3 regions of the Halomonas sp. McD50-4 genome follow, and region 1 is predicted to be linked to each of the others. Evidence: predicted binding sites of a transcription regulator. Region 1 holds the regulator's gene; each other region holds the start of a gene.
The links. The regulator sigma-54, encoded in region 1, starts transcription at its own class of promoters, with help from an activator protein. The targets are predictions, from matches to a motif close to TGGCACNNNNNTTGCTNT.

Region 1 (10,220 bases):
CAGACGGCTTGGCGGCGCTGCCTAATGGCCGGTTGCGACTGGCGGAAGTGAGTGTGGGTAATCGCCGCTACGGACCGCTTACCGCGTTTTGGCAAGCCGGTGAGCATCGTTTTACGCTTGCGCCGGTGGGGCTGACACTCGGTCAGCTCTCTGCGCGAGGCGAACTGGTGTGGGAGGGCAATGCGGTGAACAGTCGAACCCGCGCCGATATTTCTATTCAGGGAGGCGATGTCGGTACGGCGCTAGAGCGGCTAGGGCAGCCGGTGGCCATGCGAAGCCGTACGACGGATGTATCCGCCAACCTCACGTGGCCCGGCGCACCCTGGCAGGTGGATTTGAGCCGAGCCGGTGGAGAGATGAGCGCGGATCTTCGTGATGGGCGTTTCGTGACGCTCGAATCGACGCCAGCCCGCCTGGTTGGACTGCTCAATTTCGATAACATTCTGCGCCGCTTGCGCTTCGATTTTTCCGATTTGACGGGTCAAGGCACCGCCTTCGATCGTGTGCACGGTACCGCTGACGTGGCCCAGGGGCAGCTGCTGCTGCGCGGCCCCCTACAAATTGATGCCCCTGCGACCACGCTGACGCTGACAGGAAGTGTTAACCTCTTACAGCGTGAACTCGATCAGCGTCTCGGCGTCACACTGCCTGTGAGCCAAAGTTTACCCATCGCCGCCATTGCGGTCGGCGCGCCCATCGTTGGCGGCGCGCTATTCATTGCCGACCAGCTATTCGGCGATGCGTTGGATCAAGCAACCACTCTCTATTATCGCGTGCGAGGTCCTTGGACCTCGCCGCAAGTGACTTTAGAAGGCCCCCAATGACCCCACAAACAAGCGATATCGAGTCTGCCGTTTCCATTTTGCTTACCCCTGGTGGTCTCGATCTTGACGCCCTGGATACTGGCCTTGGTTATGCCCTGGGAGCGGGCATCGATTATGCCGATCTCTATTTTCAGCGAACTTGGCAAGAAGGGTGGGTGCTGGAGGATGGCGAGGTCAAAGAGGCCAGCTATAACATTGATGGTGGCGTGGGCGTGCGCTCGCTGGCGGGTGAGAAAACGGGGTTTGCGTACTCCAATCAAATCACCGCCGATGCGTTGATGGACACCGGGCAAACGGCGGCTGGTATCGTTCGCAGCGGAAAACAGTTACCCGGTCAGAACGTAACGCCGGTCAGCGCCGCCGCGCGTTATTCAGGAATCGATCCGCTTGCCGGGTTATCAGCGGAAGAAAAGGTCGCGATGTTGAAAGAGGCCGATCGCATAGCGCGAGCCGCAGATCCCAGTATCAGCCAAGTGAGCGCGTCGCTCTCTGGCACCTACGAAGTCGTGTTGGTGCGCGCCAGTGACGGCACCCTTGCCGCCGATATTCGCCCCCTCGTGCGTTTCAACGTCAGTGTGATTGCGGCCAAAAACGGCCGCCGGGAGCGCGGTGGCGCGGGCGGCGGTGGTCGTTACTCGATGTCGCGTCTGCGTGATGAAGGCGTGGCCGAGCGCTACGCAAAAGAAGCGGTGCGTCAAGCGCTGGTCAACCTGGAGGCCGTCGACGCACCGGCCGGGCAGATGCCGGTGGTGTTAGGGGCGGGTTGGCCTGGTATTCTTTTGCACGAAGCCGTTGGGCACGGATTGGAAGGCGATTTCAACCGCAAAGGCAGCTCGGCGTTTGCCGGGCGGATGGGGCAGCAGGTCGCCGCCAAGGGCGTCACGGTGGTCGACGATGCCACGGTGGCCGATAGCCGTGGCGCGCTCAGTGTGGACGACGAAGGCACGCCCGGTCAGTACACGCCGTTGATCGAAGACGGTATTTTGACGGGCTATATGCAGGATAAGCTGAATGCGCGCTTGATGAAAATGGCGCCCACCGGTAATGCGCGTCGCGAGTCGTTTGCGCATTTGCCAATGCCACGTATGACCAACACGGTCATGCTGGCGGGGCAGGATGATCCTGACGACATCATCAAAAGCGTCAAGCGGGGTATCTATGCCGTCAGCTTTGGCGGCGGTCAAGTAGACATTACCTCGGGTAAGTTCGTCTTTTCGGCCAGCGAAGCTTACATGATCGAAGATGGCAAGATCACAGCGCCGGTCAAGGGCGCGACGCTGATAGGCAACGGGCCCGAAGCCATGGGCAGAGTGTCGATGATTGGCCATGACATGGCGATGGATACCGGCATTGGCGTGTGTGGTAAAGAGGGGCAGGGCGTGCCCGTCGGTGTCGGTCAGCCCACGCTTAAGCTGGATGAGCTGACCGTCGGCGGTACGCAGTCTTCATGACTGGCTTACAGCGCTAGCGTCTCACGCAGGTGTTTGAACAGCTTGCGCGAGCTGGTGGGGGGCTTGCCCTGTTCGCGTTCTTTACGCGCGTTGCGCACGAGTTGGCGCAGCGCTTGCCGATCCGCATTGGGATAATCGACCATGAAGAGATCGACGGCATCGTCGCCCTCGTCGATCATGCGGTCTCGCCACTTTTCCAGGCGATGAAAAGCATGATCGCGCTGCTCTTTTTCTTGTTCGATGGCGTCGAAAACGCCTTGAATGGCCGTTAGATCCTCTTTGCGGATGAGCTTGCCAACGTACTGCATATGACGTCGGCGGCCCTCATGGGAGCGAATGCGAGCGGTTTCATCGATGGCGCGCAGCATATCGTCAGACAGCGGAAAGCGTGAGCGTTCGGTGGGGTTCATGGCAATCAGGGTTTCGCCAAGCGCCTGTAAGGCGTGCATTTCTCGCTTTAGCTGCGATTTACTGGGGCGTTCTACCTGTTCGTCGATGTCAATTGGCTCGGGACGTTGCTTGGGCATATAGCTACTCACAGATTAGATTCGTTCGCAGCATTATATCAGGCTGTGACCACAACATTGATCCGCCAACGCGTTTCAGGCGAAAAGGAGGCCACATGGCACAGGCATTTGATGCATCGGCGCAGCAGGCATTACTGACACAGCGCGCTGAAGAAGCGCTTGCCCTAGCAAAGCAGCTAGGAGCAGATGCTGCTGAAGTGGGTGCCAGCGTCGATCAAGGCATGGGCGTCAGCGTTCGTTTAGGCGATGTGGAAACCGTTGAGCTGTCGCGCGATCAGGGAATTGCGGTAACGCTATACGTGGGCAAGAGAAAGGGGAGCGCCTCGTCTACCGATGCCAGCAGCGCGTCGATTCGCGCAACGGTCGAAAAAGCGCTCGCGATCGCGCGCTATACCGGAGAAGATCCTGCCGCCGGTTTGGCAGACGCGTCGCTGATGGCCACCGAGCTACCCGATTTGAAAGTCCACCACCCTTGGACGCTCACCACGGATGAGGCCATCGACCTGGCCCTTTGCTGCGAGCAGGCTGGACGCAGCGCGGAGGGAATTCATCAGTCGGAGGGTGCGTCACTCTCCAGCGGCGAGGGTGTCCGTGTTTATGCCAACAGCCACGGATTTTTGGGCACTCAAAAAGGCAGCAATCACTCGCTCTCATGCATGCTGATCGCCCAGGACGATCAGGGTATGCAGCGCGACTATGATTACACCGCCGCACGTAATCCACACCATTTACGCAGCCCGGAAGAGGTCGGTCGAGAAGCGGCAACTCGCACGCTTCGCCGACTGGGTGCGCGTCGGCCACCGACCGGTACCTTTCCGGTGCTGTTCGACCCTACGCTAGCCAGCGGCCTGATCGGTCATCTAATGAGCGCCTTGGCAGGCGGTGCGCTATACCGAGAAGCCTCTTTTCTGTGTGACCGTCTGGGAACGCCGCTTTTCCCCGAGTGGTTTGGCTTGGAAGAGCGACCCATGGAAGTGGGGGCGACGGCGAGCTCGCCGTTCGATGCCGAGGGGGTGCAAACCCGTAATAATCGATTCATCGATCGGGGGCAGGTTGCCAGCTACATGCTTTCTGCTTATAGCGCACGGCGTTTAGGTATGCACTCGACTGGAAATGCAGGTGGCGCGCGCAATTTACGCCTGCTGGCTCCGTTAACGCCACGAGCCGAGCTGTTGAGTCAGATGGGGCAAGGTATTTGGGTCACCGAGCTCATGGGGCAGGGGGTGAACGGTGTGACCGGTGATTACTCGCGGGGAGCGGCAGGCTTTTGGATTGAAAACGGTGAAGTTCAGTACCCAATCGAGGAGTTCACGATCGCCAGTAACCTGAACAAGATGTTTGCCGGGCTGAGCGGCGTAGGGGATGACACGGATACACGGGGCAGCATTCACACGGGGAGCTGGCTGGTGGATGCGATGACCGTGGCGGGCAGCTAAGCGTACGCTGCATCGATTACTGATCTTCTTCAAACCGAGCGTCGAATAGCGCCTCGATAGCATCGAGCGCTCGTTCGGCGTCTTCCCCTTCTGCAATGACGGTGAGCTCGGTCCCGCAGGGCGCGGCGAGCATGAGCAGTGACATGATATTGGCAGCATCCGCTTTTTGCTGCTTCTTGTACACATGAATCTGGGCAGAGAACTGCTGGCCACACTGAACCAGTTTGGTGGCTGCGCGGGCGTGAAGGCCGCGCTGATTGGTAAGGGTCAACGTTCTTTCGGGCACTCTGGTTCCTTTTTGCCGAGTGGGGTTTTAGGGAGGGCTCAGGGAGTACTGGGCGTCGCCGCCGTATGTTGGGTTGTCGGCGTTTCGCTGAGCGTGTACTGCAGCCCTAGCTCGCGATGCCTCAACTGCACTTCCCCTGTTTGTTTGACGAGCCGCTGTGCAAGCTGCTCGATCATATAAACGGACCGGTGTTGGCCGCCCGTGCAGCCAATGGCCACGGTCATATAGCTGCGATGGCTATTTTGATAGGCCGGTAGCCACTTCTCCAGCCACGTTTCAATATCGCTTGCCATGGCCTCTACCACGGGGTAGCCGCTCAAGAAGTCGATGATGTTGGCGTCGCGACCGGTATATTGGCGCAGAGTAGGGTCCCAATAAGGATTGGGCAAGCAGCGTACGTCGAACACGAGGTCGGCATCCAGCGGAACGCCGCGTTTGTAGCCAAAGGACTCGAAGGTGAGCGTCAGTTGATGCTGGCGCTGATGAGCTACTTGGTCGGTAATGCGGCGTCGCAGATCGTGTACGGAGAGTCGAGACGTATCGATCAATAAATCGGCGAGGTCGCGAATGTCATTCAGCGTTTCTTCTTCTTTGTTGATCGCTTCTTCCAGCGTCATGTCGCTATCACGGGTGAGGGGATGACGACGGCGGGTGGCCGAGTAACGCTCCAGCAAAATACGCGCATCGGTTGTCAGGTAGATCACCTGAAAACGAATTTCCCGGTGGCGCAATTCTTCAAGTAGCGCTGGCAGACGCTCCAGCGCAGTAGGTAAGTTGCGTGCGTCGATACTGACGGCAATCCGGGTGCGCTCACCCTGGGCGCGCAACTCGTCGATAAGCGAGCCCAACAGCATGGCAGGCAAGTTATCGATCGCGTAATAGCCAAGATCTTCCAGCGCTTGTAAGGCGATAGACTTACCGGAACCTGAACGGCCGCTAATGATCACCAGTTGCATAGCGTCTCTCTTGGCGTTTGAGCGTAAGAAGTAAAGACAAATTGAAGGAGTAGATCTGTTACGCAGCTTGTTCGCGTATCTTGGCCGTTATCAGCGTCAACAGTTCTTTTTGACTGCCTGCTTTGCGCAGCTGTTGGCGAGTATCGGCGTCGTTCATGATCGTCGCGACTTGTCCGAGCAAAGCAAGGTGCGTGTCATCGGCTTCTTCAGGCACCAGCAAAACGAACACGAGATCGACCGGGTCCCCATCGATGGCATCGAAATCGACGGGTTCCGCCAGTTTCAAAAAGCCAGCAATGGGGGCACTGCAGTGCGGGCTTCTTGCGTGGGGAATGGCAACACCGTTGCCAATCCCCGTGCTGCCAAGACGCTCGCGCCCAATCAAACGACTGAACACTTCTTGGCTGTCGAGGCTGGGCGTGTTTTGGGCGATGAAGGTGCTGAAAAACTCCAGCACCCGCTTTTTGCTGCCCCCGGGTACGTCATAAAGCACGCGCTCCGGGGGGAGAATGGTTTCCAACGTCATTGAGTTAACGCACGCCTGCGCCTTGAGCGCGAGCTTGTGCTTTTTCCTTGTGTTTGACGAGTTGACGATCGATTTTGTCCGCAAGGGCATCGATGGCGGCATACATATCGTTATCGAGTGCCTCGGCATGAAGGTCAGCACCGGCGGCATGTAGCGTGCACGCTGCCTGCTGGCGCTCCTTTTCGACAGATAAGGTCACTTGTACCGTGGTGATATTGTCGTAGTGTCGTTCGACGCGTTCCAGCTTTTCGTTAACGTAGTCACGCAAGGCGTCAGTCAGTTCAACGTGATGACCAGTGATGTTTACTTGCATTGACGTGCTCCTTATCCATCGGGCTGTACTTCGATTGTAACCCTTTTTACGCTATTGCAAAGCCCTTGCGGTGAGTTTGTCACGACCAAACGTTTAACTAGCGTAAACGGCGGCGCTCGCTCGAAGAGGGAATGCCCATCGACTCGCGATATTTCGCGACGGTACGTCGTGCCACGCTTATTCCGCCCTCTTCGAGAAGCGTCACCAAGCGACTATCGGAGAGCGGTTTGCCTGAGGGCTCCTCTTGAATGAGCTTTTTGATACGTGCGCGAATGGCCGTGCTCGAGTGGCTGTCGCCGCCGTCTTGGCCACTGACTTGACTGGAGAAAAAGTATTTCAACTCGAACACGCCACGCGGTGTATGAATGAACTTCTGTGTCGTCACGCGTGAGATGGTCGACTCATGCATCTCTACGGCTTCGGCGATGTCGGCCAAGATCAGCGGCTTCATGGCCTCTTCGCCGTGCTCTAGAAAGCCAATTTGGCGAGCGATGATTTCACGCCCCACGCGCAGCAAGGTGTCATTGCGGCTAGAGAGGCTTTTGATCAGCCAGCGCGCTTCTTGAAGGTGCTCTTTCAAGAACTGGTTGTCCTGGCTCTTGTCGGCGCGTTTGATCAAGCTGGCGTAGTCGGGTTGGATGCGTAGCCGTGGAAGAGCGTCCGGGTTGAGCTCTAAATGCCAGCCTTCGTTGTCATGGCGCACGACCAGATCGGGAGTGATGTAGCTATCGTCGGTCACGCCGTAGGCGCTGCCGGGTCGGGGATCGAGGCTGCGAATTAATCGAATGACGTCATCCAGCTGCTCATCGTCCAGGCTCAAACGGCGCTTGAGGAGGCGCATATCGTCTTTGCCTAGCGCCTCCAAAAACTGTCGTACCAGCCGTTTGGCTGGCATCAATAGCGGGGTGTCTTCCGGCAACGCAGCAAGTTGAAGCATCAGACATTCTCGCAGGTCGCGAGCGAATACGCCGGTCGGCTCGAACTGCTGCAAGCGCAGTAGGGTATTTTCCACTTCCCGTTGGCTCAAGCCGTCATGACCTTGTGCTTTGAGCCCTTCACGAATGTCGTTGAGCGGCTGGGTAAGATAACCATTGGCGTCCAGCGCATCGATCAGGCTCTCCGCAATTGCATATTCCCGTGAGCTGACATCGGTCATGGCCAGTTGCCACAGCAAATGGCCATGAAGGCTTTGGCCAGCGGCTTGACGCTCGAAGTCGGGTCCTTCGCTACCACCGCTCAGACTGCCCATGTCTTGATAGGTGTCCGACCAGTCGCTGTCGACGGAGAGTTCGTTGGGAATGCTGTCAGACCACTCGGCCTCTTGCGGCTCGCTGACTGCCTGCTCTCCAAACTCGTCCTCTTGCTCGAGCATAGGGTTGGCGTCAAGCGCTTGCTGAATTTCTTGACGGAGGTCCAGCGTAGAGAGCTGCAGCAAGGCAATGGCCTGTTGCAGCTGGGGTGTCATGGTCAGCTGTGTGCCGATACGCAATTGGAGAGAAGCTTTCATGACCATCTGAGAACCACTCGTTAATCAGAAAGCTCCACCCTAGAGCGAGTTATGGCTACGTGCAAGTGCAATAAGCATGCCACTAAAAGAAAAGTTTGGTCAGGCCTCGGTTTAGAGCCGGAAATCAGCGCCCAGATAGACGTCGCGGACCTTTTGGTTATTGAGAATCTCCTGGGCGTTTCCACTGGCGATGATGTGGCCATCGCCAACGATGTAGGCGATATCGCAAATATCCAGGGTTTCACGCACGTTGTGGTCGGTGATCAAGACGCCGATGTGGCGTTTTTTGAGTGCGCGGATAATGGTTTTGATTTCGCCGACCGAAATAGGGTCGACCCCGGCAAAGGGTTCGTCGAGTAGAATGAACGCGGGCTCGGTGGCCAGCGACCGCGCGATCTCTACTCGACGGCGCTCGCCTCCTGAGAGGCTCATGCCTAGGTTGTCACGAATATGGGTGATATGAAAATCTTCGAGCAGTGACTCCAGGCGAGCTTCTCTGTCGCTGCGATCGAGCGTTTTGCGCGTCTCGAGGATGGCCATGATGTTATCGGCTACCGAGAGCTTGCGAAAAATCGAGGCCTCTTGGGGAAGATACCCAATGCCTGCCATGGCGCGTTCGTGCATGGGCGCGTGGGTCAAATCCAGATCGTCGATACCCACATTGCCCGCATCGGATTTGACCAGTCCGACGATCATGTAAAACGAGGTGGTTTTACCGGCTCCATTGGGGCCCAACAGTCCAACGACACTGCCCTGGGCGATTTCCAGGTTGATGTCCTTGACGACGCGGCGGCGTTTGTAGCTCTTCGCTAGGTGGTGGGCGTAGAGCGTTTTGACAGGTGCGGAATCTGCAGACGTTGATGCTGCCACGTGGGCGCTCCCTATTGTTCCGGCTGAAGGGTCATGCGAATGCGCTGGTTGTCGCTACCGTTCACGTCGGAGCGAGCTTGCACCACTTCCTGGTCGATGAAGTACTCTAGGCGGCCCCCTTGAAAGCGGTCGCCTTGCTGGGTCAGTTCGGCTTGGTCGATCAGCTCCACGCGGCGTTCGGCGACGTGATAGATGATGCGCCGCGCCCAACCTTCCATGGGGGGCTCCTGGTCGTCGAGACGATTGCGCAAGTAGGCACGCTCACCCGTGGCAATGGCTTGAGAAAGTTCCCCTGCATCATTGCGCTGAATCTCTACGCGTTCGCCGCGCAATTGCATTTCGCCTTGACGAATATCCACGTTACCTGAGTAAACTGCGGTGCCCGCGCGCTGGTCGAGGTCCAGGCGGTCGGCTTCTACTTCGATGGGTGCTTGGCTTTGCGCCATGGCAGCCGTCGCCAGCGGTAGCGTTAAAGCAAAGAGGGTGGTGCGGAGAGAGGCATTCATCGCGACTCCTAGGGGGTACGAGTGGCCGGCGGATGCACGCCGCGCACGTTGTTGGTCAGGCGGACCTGGCTGTCATCCAGCCAAACGTCCATGCGGGAAGCTTCCATACGCTGAGGGGGCTGCTGCAACAGCACGGGCGTAGTGCTCCAGGCGTGGCGGGTCACGCCATCGTAGTTGAGTTGCTGTGTATCGAGCTGCCAACCCTCTTCAGGCGCGAGCAGCCGGGCAGACCCGCGCAGCGTCAAGGCCTGAGTATCGGTATTCAGGGTGCCGGTATCCGCGGTCGCCAACCACTCCCGCTGTTCGCTATCGAACAGCGTAGCACGTGGCGACACGACATCTGTCATGGCCGTTTGAGGTGTATGCACTAGCCGGGGAGTGACCAGCGACTGCTGAATCGCCCCCGATTCCCCAAATAGGGTGATTTCGGCATTCTCTAATACATGACCTGGCTCCTGAGCGCGCGCTTGCTCGTCGATATCTCGCTCTTGGGCGCTGCGCGGGTCGAGCCAAACCAAAAGCATGCCCAGGACGACGACCAGTGCCGTTACCCAAACTCGTTTTCTGAGCTTTACGCCCATCATGAGTGCCTGTGAAGATAGGTGTCGAGTACGGCATCCCAATGCCCTTGGGAGGTGAGCAGCGTATCGCAAATTTCACGCACCGCGCCGTGCCCGCCCAACCGTTCGGTGATCCAATCGGCGTGGGTATGCATATAATCGGGTGCATTGGGGACCGTGATGCCAACGCCTGCGCGCTTGATGGGTGCCAAGTCTGGCAGGTCGTCCCCGCAGTAAGCGACTTGTTCGAGCGTAATATCCAGCCGCTGGCAGAGGGCTCTCAGGGTCGTGAGTTTGTCTTCGCAGCCTTGATGCACATGGCTGATACCTAGTGCCGCAGCGCGCTGGCTGACCATCGGCGAATCGCGGCCGGTGATGAGCGCCACATGAATGCCAACGCGTTTGAGCAGTTTCAAGCCATGCCCATCCTGAGTGTGAAACGCTTTGATCTCGATGCC
Region 2 (10,220 bases), on a different contig from region 1:
ATGGACTTGATGTGTGAAGTCAGTCAGATTGGCACCGCTGGACGGATGGTGGCGGCGGGATTAGGAGTGGCAGCGCTTCCTTCATTCAGCTTCCGACAGATATCTGCAGAGGGCATTGGCTGGCGTCCTTTGATCGAACCGTACGTACCCCGCTCTTTGGGGATCATTACACCGGTCAGAGGCTCCCCGTCTGCCGCAGCAACCGCCATGCTGGAAAGCATAAGAGCTCATGCAGGGCAGCTAGGCGGCACCGCCGCTTATGTGCCACCACGGCCGCCCGAAGGCGACCGTGATCCGTCTTAGCAAGCGAGCCCTTCAGATGGCTGACTATCCGACGCAGTACATTGACCAGCGCAACGGGAACCGGCTCGTAAAGATGATGATTTAAAGCTGTGTTGCTAGCGCACTGGTGACTTCGTCAGTTTGCAGCGCCAGGCTTTGTAAGCCACCGCCTGATAGGTACCAAAGGGCCGGTGTGAGCATCACGAGTCTAGGCTTGGCGCCAGCCTCCGCCAGGGTGGCGCGCAGCGCGTCGGCGTCAGCAGGTTCATTGCCAATGGCTGCGCTGCGGTCGATCACGAGCACTACCTCAGGAGCGATCTCGGCAATCGCTTCAGCGGAAAGCGGTGTAAAAGTGCGTTCGCCACGTACTTCGGGGGGGACACTCTCGGGCATCTCCAGTGTTGCAATGCCCAAGACGTCGTGGACCACCGGGTGCTGATTGAGCATCAGGTTGCCGCCATTATGGGTGACGACCAGCGTTGTCGGCGCGTCGCTCAACGCTTCTCTTTGCTGCTCGATCTCGGTATGCAGCGTGGCGAGTGCCTCTTCCGCGTTATTTTCTTCGCCTACCTGTCCGGCGAGTTCGCGCACGTTAGCATCGAAGGCGGTCAGGTAATCATCGCCCGTCAGGCTGGTATTGAGCAGCGGAGCAATCTCGCCCAATTCCGCTTCCCACTCGGCTTGACGACCGGTGTAAAGAATCAGGGTTGGATCGGCGTGTTGCAGTACCTTCATCTCCGGCGAGCGCAGGCCGCCAATGTCGCTATAAGCGTCGGCAGCGTACTGGTCGAGATAGCTGGGCAAACTCGTTTTCGGCACGCCTACGACCTGCTCGTGCGCCCCTAGGGCGTCCAGCGTATCCAAGCTGCCTAGATCAAACGTGGCAATACGCTGGTCCGCGCTCGCGGCGGCGCTGACGCTGGCCAGCAGCAATGTGGCAGCGATGGCTTTTACTGTCATGTGGCATCCTTTTTTTTGAGAAATATAGCTATATGCAATATTTTCTCATCATCGCAGTAAGTCTAGGCGTTGTCGTGTGCCACTGGGGGAACGGTAGGTTGCAGAAAATGCGACCGCCTCTTTATCAAGAGGCGGCCGTGTCGACCTGAGTCGGCGTAGGTGTGGCTGAGTAGCGCCTAAGAGGCGACGCGGAAGGGGTTGCGCGGGTCGTCGTCCCAGGCGAGGAAGGGTTTGCCGGTTTCCTGAGGCACCATGGTGATGCAGCTCTCCACCGGGCAGGTGATTTGGCACAGGTTGCAGCCCACGCACTCGTCTTCGATGACCTCGTAGCGGCGCGCGCCGTCCTGCTCGGTGAGCTTGGCAATCGACTGGTGGGAGGTGTCCTCGCAGGCGATATAGCAGCGGCCACACTCGATGCACAGGTCCTGGTCGATATGGGCGATGGTCTTGAAGTTGATGTCCAGGTGCTTCCAGTCGGTGGTTTGCGGCACCGCCTTGCGGGAAAACGCTTCGATGGAGTCGTAGCCTTTTTCCGCCATCCAGCGGGAGAGGCCATCTTTCATTTCCTCCACGATTCGGAAGCCATTGAGCATGGCCGCGGTGCACACCTGCACGCTGCCTGCGCCGAGTGCGATGAATTCCGCCGCATCCCGCCAGGTGGAAATCCCGCCAATACCGGAAATGGGCAGCGTGGGCGTTGCCGGGTCACGGGCAATTTCCGCCACCATGTTCAGGGCGATGGGTTTTACCGCGCTGCCGCAGTAGCCGCCGTGGGTGCTCTGGTGGCCCACGGTGGGCTTGGCGACCATGTTGTTCAGGTCGATGCTGGTAATGGAGTTGATGGTGTTGATCAGCGAGACCGCATCCGCACCGCCACGCAGCGCCGCCTGGGCACCCACGCGAATATCGGTGATGTTGGGGGTGAGCTTGACGATGACCGGCTTGGAGTAGTGCTTCTTACACCAGTAGGTGACTTTTTCGATCAAATCCGGGTTTTGGCCCACCGCCGCGCCCATGCCGCGTTCCGGCATGCCGTGGGGGCAGCCGAGGTTGAGCTCGATGCCGTCCGCACCGGTCGCTTCAACCAGCGGCAGAATATACGCCCAGGCTTCCTCGTTGCAGGGCACCATGATGGAGACGATCAGCGCACGGTCCGGCCAATCCTTCTTCACCTGGGTGATCTCTTGAAGGTTGATCTCCAGCGAACGGTCGGTAATCAGCTCGATATTGTTAAAGCCGATCACCTCACGGTTTTTGCCGTAGTGGGCCGAGTAGCGGGAGGAGACGTTCACGGCAGGCGGCTCTTCACCGAGGGTTTTCCATACCACGCCGCCCCAGCCTGCTTCATAGGCGCGCACCACATTGTAGGCTTTGTCGGTGGGCGGGGCCGAGGCCAGCCAGAAGGGGTTGGGAGCTTTGATGCCAGCAAAGTTCACCGATAGATCGACGCCGTTCACCACGCTGTCGCCGCTTTGTTTCTTGCCTGGAAAAGAGAGGGTGTTGAAAGGTGTGGTGTTCATGCGGCCTCCTGCTGGGCGGCGAGCGCTTGATGAATGGCGTGGGCGGCCAGCTTGCCGTGCTGCACGGCTTGTACGGTGAGGTCCTGACCGGGTTTTACGCAGTCGCCACCGGCATACACATTGGGCAGTGAGGTTTGGAACATTTCATCCACGTGGATGCGCTCGTCATCCCGGGCCAGTTCGGCGGCGGTGGCATCGCGTAGGCTGTCGCCCGCAAAGCCCTGGCCGATGGCGGTGAAAATGGCATCCGCCGCGATCTCGAAGGTCTCGCCCGTGGTGGAGAGGCGGCCCTGTTGCTCGGCGGTGTTGGCAAAACGCATGCCTGCCACTCGCCCTTGAGCATCCAGCAGAATCTCGTCCGGCTGTGCCCAGGTCACCATGCGCACGCCGTTGGCCTTGGCGATCTCCTGTTCGTGGTCGGTGGCGGACATCGCTTCAGTACCACGGCGATACACCAGAGTGACCTCCTTGGCCCCCAAACGCGCCATTTGCGTGGCCATGTCGATGGCGGTATTGCCTGCGCCAATCACGATGCAGCGCTTGGCCACGGCCAGGGTGCTCAGGTCATCGGTTTGGCGCAGGGTCTTGATGTAGTCCACGGCGGGCATCAGGCCCGGTGCCTCTTCGCCGGTCAGCCCCAGCGTACGGCTGACCCCCAGCCCCAATCCCAGAAACACGCTGTCGTACTGCTGGCGCAGGGTATCGAGAGTGAGGTTGTCGCCCAGGCGCTGGCCGTACTGGAGGTCGATGCCGCCAATGTCCAGCAGGAACTCGACTTCCTTGCGGGCAAAATCGTCGGTCATCTTGTAGCGGGCAATGCCGTACTCGTTGAGCCCGCCAGGCTTTTGCTCGGCCTCGAATATCGTTACCTGATGGCCCAGCATGGCCAAGCGATGAGCGCAGGAGAGGCCCGCAGGCCCCGCGCCCACCACGGCAACATGGCGGCCAGTGCTGGCGGCCCGCTTGAAGGGGTGGCTGTCGAACTGCATATGGTCGGTAGCGTGACGCTGGAGCAAACCGATCAGTACCGGCTGGCACTCGGCGTCGTGGTTACGCACGCAGCTGCGTTCGCAGAGGATTTCCGTGGGGCACACCCGGGCGCAGCTGCCGCCCAGAATGTTGGCTTCCAGAATGGTTTCCGCCGCACCGTTGATATTGTTTTCGCTGATCTGGCGGATGAAGCTGGGAATGTCGATGTCCGACGGGCAGGCCTCGACGCAGGGCGCGTCATAGCAGTAGAGACAGCGCTGGCTTTCGATGATGGCCTGGCGCGGCATCAGCGGCGGGTGCAGGTCGCTGAAGTTGCTTGCCAGCGTTGCTGGGTCGTAGGTGCCGACCTCTTTTGCGCTGGGCAGATGATTAAGTGAATGGGTCACGGTCGTTTCTCCATGGCTCTGTTCTGAGAAAAGGCGGGTTAGCGCGTTACCGCCACGGGGGCATTCAGCTCGGCACGCTTGGCGAGCAGTTCAAACACACCGGGGTAGGCGGGACGCTCTAAATAGCGGCCTGCGCCACGCTCGGCGTGCAGCTCCCCGTCGCGCCATGTCCACTTGCCCTGGCTGATGGTGTGGCGGGCAATGCCGCGCACCGTCTTGCCCTCGAAAATGTTGAAATCGACGTTCTGATGATGAGTCTTGGCGGAAATCGTGCGGGTGCCGTTGGGGTCCCAGACCACAATGTCGGCATCAGCGCCCACTTGAATCGCCCCTTTGCGCGGGTAGAGATTGAAGATTTTGGCGGTGTTGGTGGAGGTGACCGCAACGAACTCCTGGGGCGAAAGCTTGCCGCTATTCACCCCTTCGTCCCAGATAACCGCTAGGCGGTCTTCCACACCCGCGGTGCCGTTGGGGATCTTGGTGAAGTCATCTTTACCAGCGGCCTTCTGCTCTTCGCAGAAACAGCAGTGGTCGGTGGCGGTGGTTTGCAGGTTGCCAGATTGCAGGCCGTGCCAGAGCGCTTCTTGGTGGCCCTTGGGCCGGAATGGCGGGCTCATCACATGGGCGGCGGCAGTGGCCCAGTCCGGGTGCTGGTAAACGCTGTCATCGATCACCAGATGGCCCGCCAGGCACTCGCCAAACACCGGGTGGCCCTGCTGGCGGGCGTAGGCGATTTCATCCACCGCGTCTTTGGTGGAGACATGCACCAGGTAGACCGGTGCGCCCAGGGTGGAGGCAATACGAATGGCACGGCTGGCGGCTTCGCCTTCCACCTGCGGTGGGCGGGAAAGCGGGTGGGCTTCCGGGCCGGTGATGCCTTGGGCCAGCAGTTTCTGCTGCATGTGGTAGACCAGCTCGCCGTTTTCAGCATGTACGGTGGGCACCGCTCCCAGCTCCAGGCAGCGGGAAAAGCTCTCCACCAGAATGTCATCGGTGGCCATGATCGCGCCCTTGTAGGCCATGAAGTGCTTGAAGCTGTTGACCCCGTGCTCGCGTACCAGGGTGCCCATCTCCTCTTTGACGCTCTCATCCCACCAGGTGATCGCCACGTGAAAGGCGAAGTCAGTGGCGGCTTTCTCCGCCCAGCCCTGCCAGGTTTCGAAGGCTTCCAGCAGCGACTGGCCGGGGCTGGGAATCACGAAGTCGATGATCGTGGTGGTGCCGCCCGCCATGGCGGCGGCGGTGCCGGTGTAGAAGTCTTCGCTGGCCACCGCGCCCATGAAGGGCATCTGCATGTGGGTATGGGGGTCGATGCCGCCAGGCATCACCAATTGGTGGCTGGCATCGACGATCTCGCAGCCTTCCGGCACCTCCAGGTCGGTGCCAACGGCGTGGATTTTGCCGTCGACACACAGCACATCGGCGCGGTAAGTGTCAGCGTGGGTGACCACCGTGCCGCCCTTGATCAATAAGCTCATGGTTCGCTCCTGTCGTTGTGTTTAGCCAGCAGAATCATTCACCGTCGGTGAGGCGGGTGTAGGTCTCGGGGCGGCGGTCGCGGAAGAACTGCCAGTTGTTGCGCACCTCGCGCACCATATCCAGGTCGATCTCATGCACCAGCAGCTCGTCTTCTGTGGCGCTGGCCTGGGCCTCGATCTTGCCGCGTGGGTTGACGATGTAGCTGGAGCCGTAGAAGTCGCCGATATTCCAGGGCGCCTCGGTGCCAACCCGGTTGATCGCGGCGATGAAGCAGCCGTTGGCAGCGGCAGAGGCGGGTTGCTCCAGCTCCCATAGGTATTGGGAAAGACCGGCCACCGTGGCAGAAGGGTTGAAAATCACTTCGGCGCCGTTGAGCGCCAGTGCCCGCCAGCCTTCCGGGAAGTGGCGGTCGTAGCAGATGTACACGCCGATCTTGCCGTAGGCAGTATCGAAAACCGGCCAGTTGGATTGCCCCGGCTTGAAGAAAAACTTCTCCCAAAAGCCAGCCACCTGGGGAATGTGTGTCTTGTGGTATTTGCCCAGGTAGCTACCGTCAGCGTCGAATACCGCCGCCGTGTTGTAGTAAACGCCGGTCTCGGTCTCTTCATAGATAGGGACGATGATTACCATGCGGTGCTCGGCCGCGAGCTTCTGCATCATCTGGCAGGTGGGGCCTTCCGGCACCCGCTCGGCGGCGGCGTACCACTTGCTGTCCTGGCTGGGGCAAAAATAGGGCTGATTGAACACTTCCTGGAAGCACAGCACCTGCACGCCTTGCTCGGCGGCTTGCTGAATCATGGGCAGGTGCGCTTCGTTCATCGCGTCACGAATGGCGCCGGGTTCTTGATCAGTGCTGGTATTCAGGGCCATCTGAATCAGGCCAATCTTCATTTTCTGCATGGACTACCCCTCTTTTGTCATAACGCGCCGACCATCCGAATGGATGGGAGGTCAGCTATGGGTGGCTTTTCTGCCGGTATCGATGAGTGGCGGAAAAGATCGCTAGGCGTGTCATGACATCGACTCATGGTCGACACTTATAATTGTTAGCAAAGCTGTCATGATAGACAGTTTTTTGAACATAGCGCTGATTGAAGACGTTTTGCAAGAAGTTTTTATAAAAAGCCTGGTTGTCTTTCAAGTGACTGTTTTTTCTGTTTTTTAAATTTTAAGTTGGCCGTTTTTATCAATTTGGTGAGATGCTGCCCTATTATGGCGTTTCTTTTTTTATGATTTTAAATCAATAGTTTGTGTTTTGTTTTTTTATTTTCATATTGATTCTTTGCATTCTTATGGTGCGTTTTATGAATATGTCGCTACCCTGTTTAGTAAGTTTTAATACCCGTTGCTATAACAACAATGATGTAGAGAGTTTCTTTTTTATATATGTCTTTTTAGTCAGCTTTGTGTTCAATGAGTTAGCGGTGAGTGTGTGGTTTTGGGCACGCTTATTGCTGGGTAACCTGTTGAACTTTTGAAGATAAAAAAAGCAATGGCGAGGCTAAGGAGACAACGATGACGGCAGCGAAATCTCGAATGATCAATCAGCAGGGGTTGGTCGAACTGGCAGTGGAAGACGATGTACGTGAAAGCGCCCGCTTCAACGAGGATATTGCGCCCACCGAAGCAAAAGAGCGTACCTGGAGCAAATGGAACATTGCGGCGCTGTGGGTCGGTATGTCGATCTGCGTACCCACCTACACCCTGGGCGGCGTGCTCACGGCCTACTTTGGGCTGAGCGTTGGCGAGGCGCTGTTGGCCATTCTGCTGGCCAACGTGATCGTGCTGATTCCGCTGACGCTGAACGCTTTTCCCGGCACCAAATTCGGCATTCCCTTTCCGGTGGTGCTGCGCTCTTCGTTTGGTATCCTGGGCTCCAACGTGCCCTGCCTGGTGAGGGCGCTGGTGGGCTGCGGCTGGTTTGGCATTCAAACCATGTTTGGCGGGCTGGCCATTCACCTGCTGCTGTCGGCGCTGTTTCCCGCCTGGGCGGCGCTGGGAGGCGTCGGCGAGGTGATTGGCTTCTTCGTGTTTGGCGCCATGAACCTGTACGTGGTGATTCGCGGGGCCGAGTCGGTCAAGTGGCTGGAAACCCTGGCAGCGCCGCTGCTGCTGGCCGTAGGGATCGGGTTGATGATGTGGGCGTGGCCGCACATGTCGATGACCGAGCTGCTGGCCCAGCCGCCGTCGCGCCCGGAAGGGGCTTCGGTGTATGGTTACTTCTTTGCTGGCCTGACGGCCATGGTGGGCTTCTGGGCAACGCTGTCACTGAACATTCCTGATTTCAGTCGCTTCGCCAAGAGCCAGAAGGACCAGATCGTCGGGCAGATCCTGGGCTTGCCGTTGACCATGTTCTTCTTTGCTGCCCTTGGTGTGGTGCTTACCGCAGCGTCTGAGTCGCTGGTAGGACAGACCATTGCTGATCCAGTCAATTTGATTGGGATGATTGACAGTCCTGCTTGGGTGGTGCTGGCGATGGTATTGATCATTATCGCGACACTCTCCACGAATACTGCCGCTAACATTGTTTCCCCTACCAATGATTTCCAAAATATTGCGCCTAAATTTATCAATCAAACGCGAGGAGTGCTGCTGACAGGGGCTGTAGGGGTGTTGCTGATGGGTTACGACCTGCTGCAAAAGGCGGGGGTGGTGAGCCAGGGCGTTTCTCTGGAGCAGATGTACTCCAACTGGCTGCTGGGCTACTCCAGCCTGTTAGGGCCCATCGCTGGCATCATGGCGGTGGATTACTTCCTGATTAAAAAGCAGCGTTTGGATGTGCCGAGCCTGTATATGGACCACCATGCTTATCCCGCCGTCAATATCGCCGGTTTTATCGCCTTTGGTGTTCCGGTGGCGTTAACGCTGCTCTCGCTGCTGACCGGTACCATGAACTGGTTCTATGACTACGGCTGGTTTACGGGCTCCGCGCTGGGGGCAGTCGTCTATTACCTCGCCAGCCAAGCACTGGCAACGTCGCCTCAGGTGGGGCCTGTACCTCTCGCGGCGAGTGAGGTCGTAAAATAAGTCGTTATCCGGTTTGATGACTGAACCACGCTATGACGCCCGGCACTTTGCCGGGCGTTATGCTTTATGATTCGCGTTGTTCGACAAACCCCAAAAACGCATCGACCACCCGGTTGGGCCGTCGGTCGTGGCGCGTGACCAGCACAAAGGGAATGCGATAGTGCCGAGTGGTCGGATGCAGGGCGCGCATTTTGCCTGCGGCGACCCACTGCGCGGCGACATGCTCGGGTAGAAAGCCGATGAATCGGCCGGTGAGGATCAGGAACGCCGCGCCCTCCCGGTCGGAAGCGGAGGCTTGTAGGTTGAGCGCTTCGTGGGCTTGACGCGCCATGTCGGGAAGCGGGTAGCGGGGTCGAATAGCCGGGTATCGAGCAAGCTGGGCGGCGCTCTCGGCGTCGTCGGGTACGCTGAACAGCGGGTGGCCAGCGGAGCAGTATAGGTAAGAGGGCTCGTCGTAGAGCAAGCGTGTTTCCAGGCTGGTGGGCAGGTTCACGGCGGGCACGACGCCCACGTGTAGATGACCATCCATCACGCCGCGAATCACCGCATCCGATGGCTCCATATGAATGTGTACCGTGACCTCATGGTGGGGGGCGGTCAGTGCGGCTAGCGCATGGGTGACGTTCATGGCGGGGAGAGTGACGAGATTGTCGGTAATGCCGATGTTCAGCTCGCCTTTGATGGTATGGTGTAGCGCATTCACATCGCTTTTGAACGTTTCCAGCGCCGTAAGCAGTGTGAGTCCCGCCTGGTAAATCTCCTTACCCTCTTCTGTCAGGCTAAAGCCTCCACGCCCCCGTTGACATAGCGAAAAGCCCAGCCTGCTTTCAAGGTCGCTCATGTGCTGACTAATCGCCGAGCGGCTAATGCCCAGCGTAGTCTCGGCTGCAGTGAAGCCTCCGCACTCCACCACCGTTTTAAAAATACGCACTAGACGTATGTCGTAGTCGCTCATTTGGCCTAGCGATGCCATAACTGCCTCTTCTTGATAAAAAGGGCGCTTATTGAAGAATTAAGCTGGCTAAAAACTGATATACATCAAAAAAACAACGCGCCACTATGGGGTGATGTCATCTTGGCCTGGCGTTGGTGTATCTTCCACTGTTCTTTTTTACACTGTATCAGGTGCGCCTGCGGGATACCTGAATAAGGTCGATGTGCCATGTTTCCTTCTCGCAGTGATGCAACGAGCCGCGATGTGCCCGTATTGCCACGTTATCGACGTTTGCAGCGACGCGCGATCGGCTTTTTCTTTTTGGCGCTGTGTGTGGTGGTGTCGCTGTTTGGTTGGCTATTGACTGGCCAGTACCAGCAGGAGATTCGTGCGGCAGAAGCCCGGGCCTCTGCCCGCTCTAACGTCATGACCGAGTGGGCGAAAGGTGTCTTCGGACAGAGCGGGCAAGCACTTTTCACCTTGGCTCAGCACGTTGAGACCCGCGGGTTCGATAGCGCTGACGGTATGGCCGACATACAGGGGGCCGTAGAAGCCTTGACCCGGTATATGCCGCTGATCAATGAGATCGGTATTCTCAACGACCAAGGGCGCGTATGGATCAGTAGTCGTGATAATCGCCAT
Region 3 (10,220 bases), on a different contig from region 1:
GGGCAGTGGTGGCAAGCAGACGGTGCCGTGGGCGCACCAACGCTGCTTGCCCAGGCCGCTCGACAGCAGGTCGTACTACTGGGCGAACAGCACGACGTCGAGGATCATCACCGCTGGCAGCTGCACACGCTCGCAGGGCTGCATGCTCTCCGCGAAGATATGGTGGTTGGCTTGGAGATGCTGCCAAGAAGCGCTCAGCCGGTGTTAGACCGCTGGGTAGCGGGCGAGCTGACCGAGACAGAGCTGCTGGCCGAAAGCCGCTGGGATGACGCGTGGGGATTCGATGCCGAGCTCTACTTGCCCATTCTTCACTTCGCGCGACTGCAAGCGATTCCGCTGGTGGCTCTCAACATCAAGCCAGAATTGCGCCAACGGCTCGTTCAAGAAGGCTTTGATCGTGTCCCCGCTGACCAGCGCTACGGGATTCCTACCCCAATACCCGCCAGTTCAGTCTATCAGCAGCGTTTGACCGAGGTATTCGAGCAGCATGGCATGGGGCAAGGGGACCCTGCCATGCTAGCCCGCTTCACCCAAGCGCAGCTCACCTGGGATACCGCCATGGCCCACGGGCTTGCAGGCGCCGTCAAAGAGGGTGCGTTAGCCGTTGGCTTAATGGGCCTTGGTCACGTCACCTATGGCCACGGCGTAGAGCACCAACTCGAAGGGATGGGGATTCGACACACCCTCAGCCTACTGCCGTGGGATCAGGCAGAGTGCCGCCTCCCAGACCCCGCGCTTGCCGATGCCGTCTTTGTTCTACCTCCAGCCCTTACCCACGAGCCCACGAATTAGGCGTCATCCGCCAACGCAGGCAGCAGCGTTTTAAGCTTGCGTGTCAAGGTGTTGCGCCCCCAGCCCAGCAGCTCGGCGGCTTCGCCTTTACGCCCGCCGGTGTGCTTGAGCGCCGTCTCGATCAAAATGCGCTCGAAGTCAGGAACGGCCTCTTCTAGCAAATGGGTATGCCCTTCGGCCAGCGCATGATCGGCCCAATCACGGAACGCCGAGCGCCAGTCGCCATGGACGCTGCTCTCTGACGTGCCGACGGTGCGTAGCTCCGGAGGCAAATCTTCGACCAGAATCTCCCGACCGGAAGCCATCACCGTTAGCCATCGGCAAATGTTCTCGAGCTGACGGACGTTACCGGGCCACGGCAGGCGGGTCAGATGCGCTTCTGCTTCGGGGGTCAATACTTTAATGTCGGTGGACAACTCCTTGGCGGCTTCGGCCAAAAAGTGCCGGGTGAGGCGTGGAATATCCTCGCGCCGCTCGGCCAAACGCGGAAGATGGACACGAATCACGTTCAGGCGGTGAAACAAGTCTTCACGAAAGCGCCCATCGTCGACGAGTGATTCAAGGTTCTGGTGCGTTGCCGCGATGATCCGTACATCGACGTTCACCGGCGTATGCCCGCCCACCCGATAAAACTCGCCATCGGCCAGCACGCGCAGTAGGCGGGTTTGCGTTTCGGCGGGCATGTCGCCGATCTCATCGAGAAACAGCGTGCCGCCATTGGCCTGCTCGAAACGCCCCTGGCGCTGCTGCGCAGCACCAGTAAACGCGCCTTTCTCGTGGCCGAACAGTTCTGATTCGATCAAATCGCGCGGAATCGCCGCCATATTCAAGGCAATGAACGGCTTTCCCGAGCGCGGACTATGCTGATGCAGCGCCTGGGCCACGCGCTCCTTGCCCGTACCCGACTCACCGTTGATCAGTACCGTGATATGCGAATGGGAGAGCCGTCCAATCGCCCGGAAGACCTCTTGCATAGCCGGCGCTTCACCGATGATCTCGGCGCTAAGACCTTCCGGCACACTCACCGGCCGCTGCCGTTCACGCGCATGGGCAACGGCCCGGCGCACCAGCGCGAGCGCTTCATCCACATCGAACGGCTTGGGCAAGTACTCGAATGCCCCGCCTTGATAGGAGGCGACAGCGCTGTCGAGATCGGAGTGCGCGGTCATGACGATCACAGGCAAATCCGGATGGGCATCACGCACCCGTGCCATTAAATCCAACCCGTCGATGCCCGGCATACGGATATCGGTGACCAGCACATCCGGCGGGCTCTCCAGCAAGCGTGCGAGCGCCGTATCGGCACGCTCGATACACTCGACCTCCAGATCGGGTTGCGCCAGAGCGCGCTCCAATACCCAGCGGATAGCGCGGTCATCATCGACAATAACCACTCGTGCAACATCGGTACGTGTCGCCTCAGTCATGACGCTTCTCCGGTGCAATTAATGACCAATGGAATCAGTAAACGAAATTCGGTGTGTCCGGGACGAGAGTCGCATTCGATCAATCCTTGATGTTGGTGCAGTATTGACTGGGCAATCGATAGCCCCAGACCGCTCCCTTCTGCGCGGCCGGAGACCATCGGGTAAAAAAGGGTGTCGCGTAGCGACTCGGGGATGCCAGGACCGTTATCGATGATGCCGACTTCGCTCACCAGGCGGTGCCGCTCGGCTCCCAAAGTGAATTGGCGGCGCGCACGGGTACGCAGTGTCAGTTCGGGCGCGGGCGTACCTGCATCGCTCATGGCTTGCACCGCGTTGCGGGCCACGTTGAGCACTGCTTGGATCATCTGCGCCTCATCACCGGACAGGTCCGGTAGGCTCGGGTCATAGTCGCGGCTGACGACCACATGAGGATGCTCGGCGATCAGCAGCGCCCTTACGCGCTCCAACACTTTATGAATGTTGACCGGCTCATGCTTGACGATACGGTTCGGCCCTAGCATGGAGTCGACCAAGTCACGCAAGCGGTCAACCTCTTCCACGATGATATGGGTAAACTCGCGCAGGGCCGGGTCATCCAGGTCTCGCTCTAACAGCTGCGCGGCACCGCGAATGCCCCCTAGCGGATTTTTCACCTCGTGGGCCAACCCCCGCGCCAGCACTTTGATGGTTTCTTGGCGGGTGGTAAGGGCCTCCTCTCGGGAGATTTGCATCAACCGATCCCGCGGCTCGACTTCCAACAGCAGCTCGTCGGCCGACAGCGGTGTCACGGTGTAATCGACGGTCAGCGGCTCGCTATTGAGCGGCGTGATACGCGCTTCACGCTGTGTATAGGGATGAAACGCATCGCGTGCTTTGGCCAGCACGTCGTCGATGCTTTCGTCACCGCCCAGCAGCGTATCGAGACTGATCCCCTGTACGCGGCTAAAGCTCACGGCCAGCAGCGCTTCCGCCGCCGGGTTCATCCAGCGAACGCGGAGTTCACCGTCGAGCAACAGGACTGCTGTGGTGAGGTGTTCGAGCAAGCGCTGATACATGGCGTGTCCTGAAACGTCGCTTCGATCAATACACATGGCACTGATCCATCAAAAGAGGTATGCGAGAGGATCTGCAAAAAGCGCGCCAATTCGACGCAAGCGGCGGCATGCACGGCTTGTGGGCAGATAGCGGGGAGATGACGAGCCTTAATAGCGCAATGAGCCGCCTAGCCCACCGCCTCATTGCACCATTGTAGTGCACTCGATTAATCAGTGATAAAAATAGTCACCGGATCGGTGCGGTGCTGCACACGGCCCTGGCTATCCAACAACTCCGCATGAATATGGTGCGCTCCCACAGGTAACCCCGCCAGCCAGAAGGCGTCGCTATGCAGGGCGGATTGGCTCAGTTCGCCATTCACCCTCAGTTGAATTTGGTGGTCGTCCCGCAGTGGCGGCACCACCTGCACTTCCACTGGCGTCATGCCGCCCCGAACGGCGCTGCTGTTTGCCGGGTTGACGATGGTAAAGCGGTCATAAGGCATAAACGGTTGCCCGGGATGGCTCTGAGTGCGGCCCGGGGTTCGGCTGTCAGGTGGGGCAGAGCGCACCGTCGTCACGCTGGGCAGCGGTGCCAACGTGACGGCTTCACCGCCACGTTCTGGGTTGTCGGTAAACGTTACCTTGCCCTGGGCGTCCACCACGCGATACACCGTTTGCCCCAGCGCCGCGCTTACCCACATCCCCAATAGCAGTGCAGCACCTGTGGATAATCCTCTTGCATAGCGCACGTGCCAGCGACGGATCATGACGTCTTCCTCCCTTTTCCTTACCTCGCCTCAACGAAAAAACCCCGCCGAGGCGGGGTTTTCAGGCTAACGACACCTCAAGGGTGATCTTAGCAGCTGTAGTACATGTCGAACTCGATCGGGTGAGTCGTCATGCGAATACGCTCGACGTCTTCCATCTTCAGTTCGATGTAGGCATCGATCATGTCGTCGGTGAACACGCCGCCTTCGGTCAGGAACGCACGGTCAGCGTCGAGCGCTTCCAGGGCTTGATCCAGGCTGTTGGCCACGGTCGGGACGGACTTGCCTTCCTCGGGCGGCAGGTCGTACAGGTTCTTGTCCATGGCATCGCCAGGATGGATCTTGTTCTTGATACCATCGATACCCGCCATCAGCATCGCCGCGAACGCCAGGTAGGGGTTGGCGGTCGGGTCGGGGAAGCGCGTCTCGACACGCTTGCCTTTCGGGCTAGCGGTGTACGGAATACGGATGGACGCAGAACGGTTACGGGCGCTGTAGGCCAGCATGACCGGCGCTTCGAAACCCGGCACCAGACGCTTGTACGAGTTGGTAGAGGCGTTGGTGAAGGCGTTCAGCGCGCGAGCGTGCTTGATGATACCGCCAATGTAGTACAGCGCCATTTCGGACAGGCCCGCGTACTCGTCGCCAGCGAACTGGTTCTGGCCATCTTTCCAGAACGACTGGTGGACGTGCATGCCCGAGCCGTTGTCGCCCACCAGCGGCTTCGGCATGAAGGTCGCGGTCTTGCCATAAGCGTGCGCCACGTTGTGGATCACGTACTTCATTTCCTGAACTTCGTCGGCTTTCTTCACCAGCGTGTTGAACTTCACGCCGATTTCGTTCTGACCGGCGTTCGCCACTTCGTGGTGGTGAACTTCGACGGTCTGACCGATCGCTTCCAGGGTGTTACACATCGCACCACGGATATCGTGGAAGCTGTCGACCGGGGGTACCGGGAAGTAGCCGCCTTTCACGCGCGGACGGTGGCCCAAGTTGCCGCCTTCTACCTGGTTGCTGGTCGCCCATGCGCCTTCGTCAGAGGTGATTTTGTACATGGCGCCTTGAATGTCGGCTTTCCAGTGCACCTCATCGAAGATGAAGAATTCCGGCTCCGGACCGAAGAAGGCAGTGTCACCCAGGCCAGTCGACTGCAGGTACGCTTCGGCACGCTTGGCGATGGAGCGCGGGTCGCGATCGTAGCCCTGCATAGTGGCCGGCTCGATGATGTCGCAACGCAGAATCAGTGTGGCATCTTCGGTGAAGGGGTCGAGGAAGGCGGTACCGTCTTCCGGACGCAGGATCATGTCAGACTCGTTGATGCCCTTCCAGCCGTTGATGGAAGAACCATCGAACATCTGGCCGTTTTCAAAAAACTCTTCGTTCACGTCGCGTGCCGGTACGGTGACGTGCTGCTCTTTACCGCGCGTGTCGGTGAAACGCAGATCTACCCACTTAACATCATGTTCTTCGATTAGCGCGAGAGTCTTGGCTGACATAGTGTCCTCCGGTATGAGCGTGGCTTAAAGCGTGTAACTGTAAGCGATCGATAAAGGTGTTATTCAACAAATCGTTCAACACGCGGCTGCATGTGGCGCGTTTGTCTTTTTTGTTCGCTCAACGTTTGTTCGACGATGGATAACAAACCGCCCAGCGATCATTTCAGACCGGCTATCGTTGTAGCACGCCTGGAGGCGTCTGCCTACGCTTCAATAGCCGCTGATGAAACTACCTATGGCTTATAAGCACAGAGCATGCCAACTCTGCACCATAATGGAAAAAAATATCAACAACTCTTTGTTTTCAAATATGAAAAATGACTCATCCCATGCGTCTTAATGCAGCAAGGGAGTGGCAATTGCTTTTTCAAACGCCTAGACCGTCATTTCCTCGCACACCTTTGGTGCAAATAGCACTCAAGCCGCACCAAAATGATTAACTCGCCAGCCTCACTGTTTTTTTCGTTAAAAAACTTTCTCTTGCTACGTAAAGAAACCCACATCTACAATCAATTACAAACAGAGATGCTTTCATAACAAAAGGAAGCCGCGTGCATGGGTACGGTCTGCTTTATCGTTGATGCTTCAGTGACAGGAGCTTTGCTACCCCGCCACCTGCGCTCGATTCGCCAATCCGGTCTTGCTGACCACGCCCTACCCATTATCGTGACCTGTGCTCACTCGGATGAACGGCTCACCGATCTCGAAAAGCGTTACCACGCGCACGGCTTGGTGACACCTGCCCATACCCTAGGTGCACGCCTCAACCAAGCAGCGTATCTTAGCCAGGCAGACTGGCTGCTGATTGCGCTGCATAAAGAACCCATGGCGGCGCAGCTTTGGTACCTACTCTATCCACAGCTAGACACGGCGACGGATGCGCTGCTCATCAACGCCGCCACTCCCCGCTTTTCGGAACGCCTGTTGCTGCACTTTCTCAGCTCGGCGGTGACCGTTCCCCCCTATATTGCCATTCGCCGTGCGTGGTTGGAGCGAATCGGAGGCTTCGATCCAGAGCTCGATGAGCCTGCTCTGCTCGACTTTTTACAGCGCCTATACGCCTGCCCTACGCGTTTAAAAACGCTAAGCGGCGAGTCGCTTGGGCTTGCTCGAGGCTCGCCACACAGCCGCTCACCCACCTCCTCTTAGCGCCTGCCCCTTTTTGACTCTTAACGCCAACCTCACACCCACCAACCCATCGAACCGTTCATATTTTTAAACGTTTACCCAGCAACATGGCACCCAATGTGGTGGTATTGGCTACTTTGTTGAGCAGAATCGATCCCACACTACCCACCATGATGAGCAACAGCGCATAAACCGCCAGGGGCAACGTAGAAATGCCCACTAGCGTATCGGTGAGCGTAAAAAACATAGGATGCGCTAGATAAATACCAAACGAGTAAGCATTGATATAGCGCACCCATCCAGGCGCTTTACGCCCTTTTAAGCCACGCATCAATGCCAGCGTGAACAGCACAAAAAAGGGAATGACCCACACCTCTTTCGAGGAGAACGACAGCCGATACTCGAACGTGGCCAGCACGATCAAGCCAACGAACAACAAAAGCCAACGTGGTTGCGAGAGGGTTTGTAGCCAAACGGGCCGTTCGATCAACTGGCTAGAAGGCGTTAAGGGGTAATAGCGCACCAGCACTAGCGCCAAGAAGAACAGATAGATCCAACCCAACGGAGCCACCCAAAGCAAATAGCCCGGCGGCTCAATAGCCAACGCATACGCCACCCCCCAATATGCCATACTCACCAAGCAAGCTCCCCATAGCCAAGGAACCGGATGCAAGCGCCATAGCTGCCAACGAGTAAAGGCCCAATAAGCGGCATAGAACTGCATGGCGATGATCAAAAAATAGCCATGCCAGCCCGCATAAATAAAGTAGGCTTTTGCGTTCTCCCAAACATTCACGGCGCTGTCGCTGCCCGCCAGTTGCCACCACTGGGCAGTGGAATAGATGAACCCGTACGTTAAATAGGGCAGCATGACGTACTTCACTCGCTGCCATAGAAAACCTGGCGGTACTTGCTTGTCATAGCGAACGGCAAACACAAAGACCGAAATGAACAGGAATACAGGCGTGCCCAGCACCAGCGGTATGCGCATGAGATCGGTAACGACGTTGTCCACGCGCTGATTCAGGTGATCTAGCCAATGAAAGAGAAACACGGCGACACAGCCGTACGCGCGCAGCCAGTAAATTTCCTCGATTTTCTGCATCGAACCTCCACCAAGCCCCGCTGCTAAGCTGATGTAGGGGCTTACGACAATGAACAGGCTGGCTTACAGCGTTGTCCGACCTTTTAAACGACGGTAAATTCCTGGAGGCCTCGTGTTCGAACAGTCGCTCAGATTCCCGCTTTTACACGCTCTCGGACGCACTGTCTCTGAATGCCTCACCGGCTGGATGCGCGCGATCATGGGCGTTTTTGGTGGGTTGGCACTGAGTAGCGTTGCCCTGGCGGGCGATGTCTCGCGGGCACAGTTCTTTTCACCCACCCTGGGTTATGACTACCCGTATACGATCTATTTACCGGACGCTTATGACCCTCAGGCCTCGGCGCCTTACCCAGTGGTATACCTGCTACATGGGTCATTTGGTAATGAGTTTGACTGGGCAACCAAAGGCAACTTGCCACAAACGGCTGATCGTCTGATCGAGGCTGGGCATCTACCTCCAACGGTATTCGTCATGCCCGGCAGCCGCAGTTGGTGGGTCGATGGACATAATGAAGCTGCCCGTAGCGCTTTTTTCAACGACCTGCTGCCGCATATCGAAGCGACCTATCATGTGGGAACGACGCGCGAGCAACGTGGCGTAGCGGGGCTCTCTGCTGGTGGCTATGGCGCGGTGAATTTCGCCCTCGAACGTCCAGAGCTGTTTGCCGCTGCCGCTGCCCTCAGCCCCGCCAGCTATATCCCTGCGCCACCCAAAAACTCTTCCGCTCACCGACATCCAGCGTTTTTGAATGCGCAGGGCGAGTTCGATCAAGCGCTTTGGGAGCAGCTCAACTACACAGCCCACTTAGAAAGCTACCGCCTACGCGTCACGCCGCGCCCAGAGGCTGAGCAAGGCGACACGCCCCCTGTCCCGTTCTATATCAGCGCCGGACGCCGTGATGTCTATGACGCCGAGTTCCATGCACGCCAGCTGCGCCAAGCCATAGAGCGTATTCAACCTGGTGACGTACGGCTCGACCTCTACCCTGGTGGCCATACTTGGCGCGTCTGGAGAGCCAGCCTACCCGCGGCGCTAAACTTCATGTTTCAGTCTGTCGATGCAACGCCCGCAGTCTTGCCTGATTCACAAGCAGAGTAAAGGATAGCGCGATTACGCCCTTCCGCTTTGGCGCGATACATCGCCTGATCCGCGCAGTGAATCAGGGTGGCCTCATCCTTTGCGTGTAGTGGAAAGAGCGCCACGCCAATACTGGCGGAGACGCATACCTCGCCCACCAACAGCGCAAACGGCTCGGCCAGCGCTGAACAGAGTTGATGCGCGACCGCTAAGGCGTCCTCTTTCATGACCGAACCACCCAGCAGCGCCACGAACTCATCGCCGCCGATTCGTCCTACCATATCGGTGTCCCGCAGCCGGGCGCGCATGCGTTGTGCCGCCGCTTTTAACAACTGGTCGCCAACGGCGTGGCCCCAGCGATCGTTCACCGGCTTGAAGTTGTCCAGGTCAATGAACAAGAAGGCCAACTGGCCCCCCGAGCGCAGCGCCTTGGTCAGCTCGCCAAAAAACATCGCTCGATTGGGCAGGTCGGTCAGCGTATCGTGCTGTGCCAAATGCAGCACCCGCTGCTCCATTTTGTGTCGTGGCGTAATATCGTGAGAGATGCCCATAAAACTGATCACGTTGCCCTGCTCATCCAACAACGGCGCACCGTTGGTAAAGTGCCAGCGCCACTCGCCGTTGGCATGCTGCACACGGTACTCGATCAGCCCTTGCGGCTCGGCCGTCACAAACACGTTTTCGATATAACGACGGCACGCCTCTAAGTCCTCCGGATGCAGAACGAAGCTCATATGCCGCCCGAGCACCTCGTTCACCTCGTGCCCCAATATGCGCGGCCAGTTAGGCGAGATATAGGTCAGCATGCCATCGGCATCGAGGGTGTAAATGATGTCGTTTGCCTGCTCCACCAGTTGGCGAAAGCGCTGCTCGCTGGATTTCAGCGCCGCTTCGAGCGCTTTACGCTGAGTAATATCGTTGGCATACCCCGTCCACAGCACGCTGCCATCGGGCTCGCGGCGGGGTTGGTCACTGGCTTCCACCCACAGCATCTCGCCGTGACGATGAAACATCCGAAACTCCTGTTTCCCTGGCGTCAGCGTGCGAGCGCTTTCCAGCGAGCTTGCGATGACGGTATCGCGGTCTCCAGGATGAATGTTGGCCAGCAATGTTTGCGCATCGGCCAGCGCCTCTTCGACGCTCACCCCAAACATTTCTTCTACCCGCTGGCCAACGTAGGTGTAACGCCAGTGACCCGACAGCGAGTAGTGCAGCTGGTAGATGAATCCCGGCAACTGAGACAGCAGCGCATCCAAAGATTCGCCAAATGGCAGAACCAGCTCATGAAGTGCCCCATACACTGCGCGATACTCGCCCTCTACCACGGGAGAAAGCTGCAGTTGCCAACGCCTTGAGGCATCTGCCCAAGTCACCATCAGCTCCTGCACGG

Region 2: MHM85_RS08155 (NCS1 family nucleobase:cation symporter-1) is a predicted target of sigma-54. The motif match lies at 7,058-7,075, and genes of this name have one in related genera.
Region 3: glnL (nitrogen regulation protein NR(II)) is a predicted target of sigma-54. The motif match lies at 3,345-3,362, and genes of this name have one in related genera.

The regions. Positions count from the first base shown of each region.
Region 1 is NZ_JAKRFG010000001.1:435,235-445,454, reverse strand. Features, by position in the region: gene MHM85_RS02150 (AsmA-like C-terminal region-containing protein) at 1-824, shown strand, start outside; gene tldD (metalloprotease TldD) at 821-2,275, shown strand; gene yjgA (ribosome biogenesis factor YjgA) at 2,281-2,802, opposite strand; gene pmbA (metalloprotease PmbA) at 2,898-4,238, shown strand; gene MHM85_RS02130 (HPr family phosphocarrier protein) at 4,255-4,524, opposite strand; gene rapZ (RNase adapter RapZ) at 4,563-5,480, opposite strand; gene ptsN (PTS IIA-like nitrogen regulatory protein PtsN) at 5,539-6,006, opposite strand; gene raiA (ribosome-associated translation inhibitor RaiA) at 6,011-6,319, opposite strand; gene MHM85_RS02110 (RNA polymerase factor sigma-54) at 6,417-7,832, opposite strand; gene lptB (LPS export ABC transporter ATP-binding protein) at 7,938-8,696, opposite strand; gene lptA (lipopolysaccharide transport periplasmic protein LptA) at 8,708-9,202, opposite strand; gene lptC (LPS export ABC transporter periplasmic protein LptC) at 9,211-9,783, opposite strand; gene MHM85_RS02090 (HAD hydrolase family protein) at 9,783-10,220, opposite strand, start outside.
Region 2 is NZ_JAKRFG010000005.1:136,111-146,330, reverse strand. Features, by position in the region: gene MHM85_RS08185 (LysR family transcriptional regulator) at 1-303, shown strand, start outside; gene MHM85_RS08180 (ABC transporter substrate-binding protein) at 385-1,242, opposite strand; gene preA (NAD-dependent dihydropyrimidine dehydrogenase subunit PreA) at 1,419-2,762, opposite strand; gene MHM85_RS08170 (NAD(P)-dependent oxidoreductase) at 2,759-4,138, opposite strand; gene hydA (dihydropyrimidinase) at 4,177-5,616, opposite strand; gene MHM85_RS08160 (nitrilase-related carbon-nitrogen hydrolase) at 5,651-6,517, opposite strand; gene MHM85_RS08155 (NCS1 family nucleobase:cation symporter-1) at 7,133-8,644, shown strand; gene MHM85_RS08150 (LysR family transcriptional regulator) at 8,709-9,617, opposite strand; gene MHM85_RS08145 (EAL domain-containing protein) at 9,807-10,220, shown strand, end outside.
Region 3 is NZ_JAKRFG010000011.1:4,354-14,573, forward strand. Features, by position in the region: gene MHM85_RS13310 (ChaN family lipoprotein) at 1-792, shown strand, start outside; gene ntrC (nitrogen regulation protein NR(I)) at 789-2,219, opposite strand; gene glnL (nitrogen regulation protein NR(II)) at 2,216-3,274, opposite strand; gene MHM85_RS13325 (DUF4124 domain-containing protein) at 3,481-4,023, opposite strand; gene glnA (glutamate--ammonia ligase) at 4,113-5,519, opposite strand; gene MHM85_RS13335 (hypothetical protein) at 6,075-6,668, shown strand; gene MHM85_RS13340 (acyltransferase) at 6,727-7,752, opposite strand; gene MHM85_RS13345 (alpha/beta hydrolase-fold protein) at 7,952-8,851, shown strand; gene MHM85_RS13350 (sensor domain-containing diguanylate cyclase) at 8,800-10,220, opposite strand, start outside.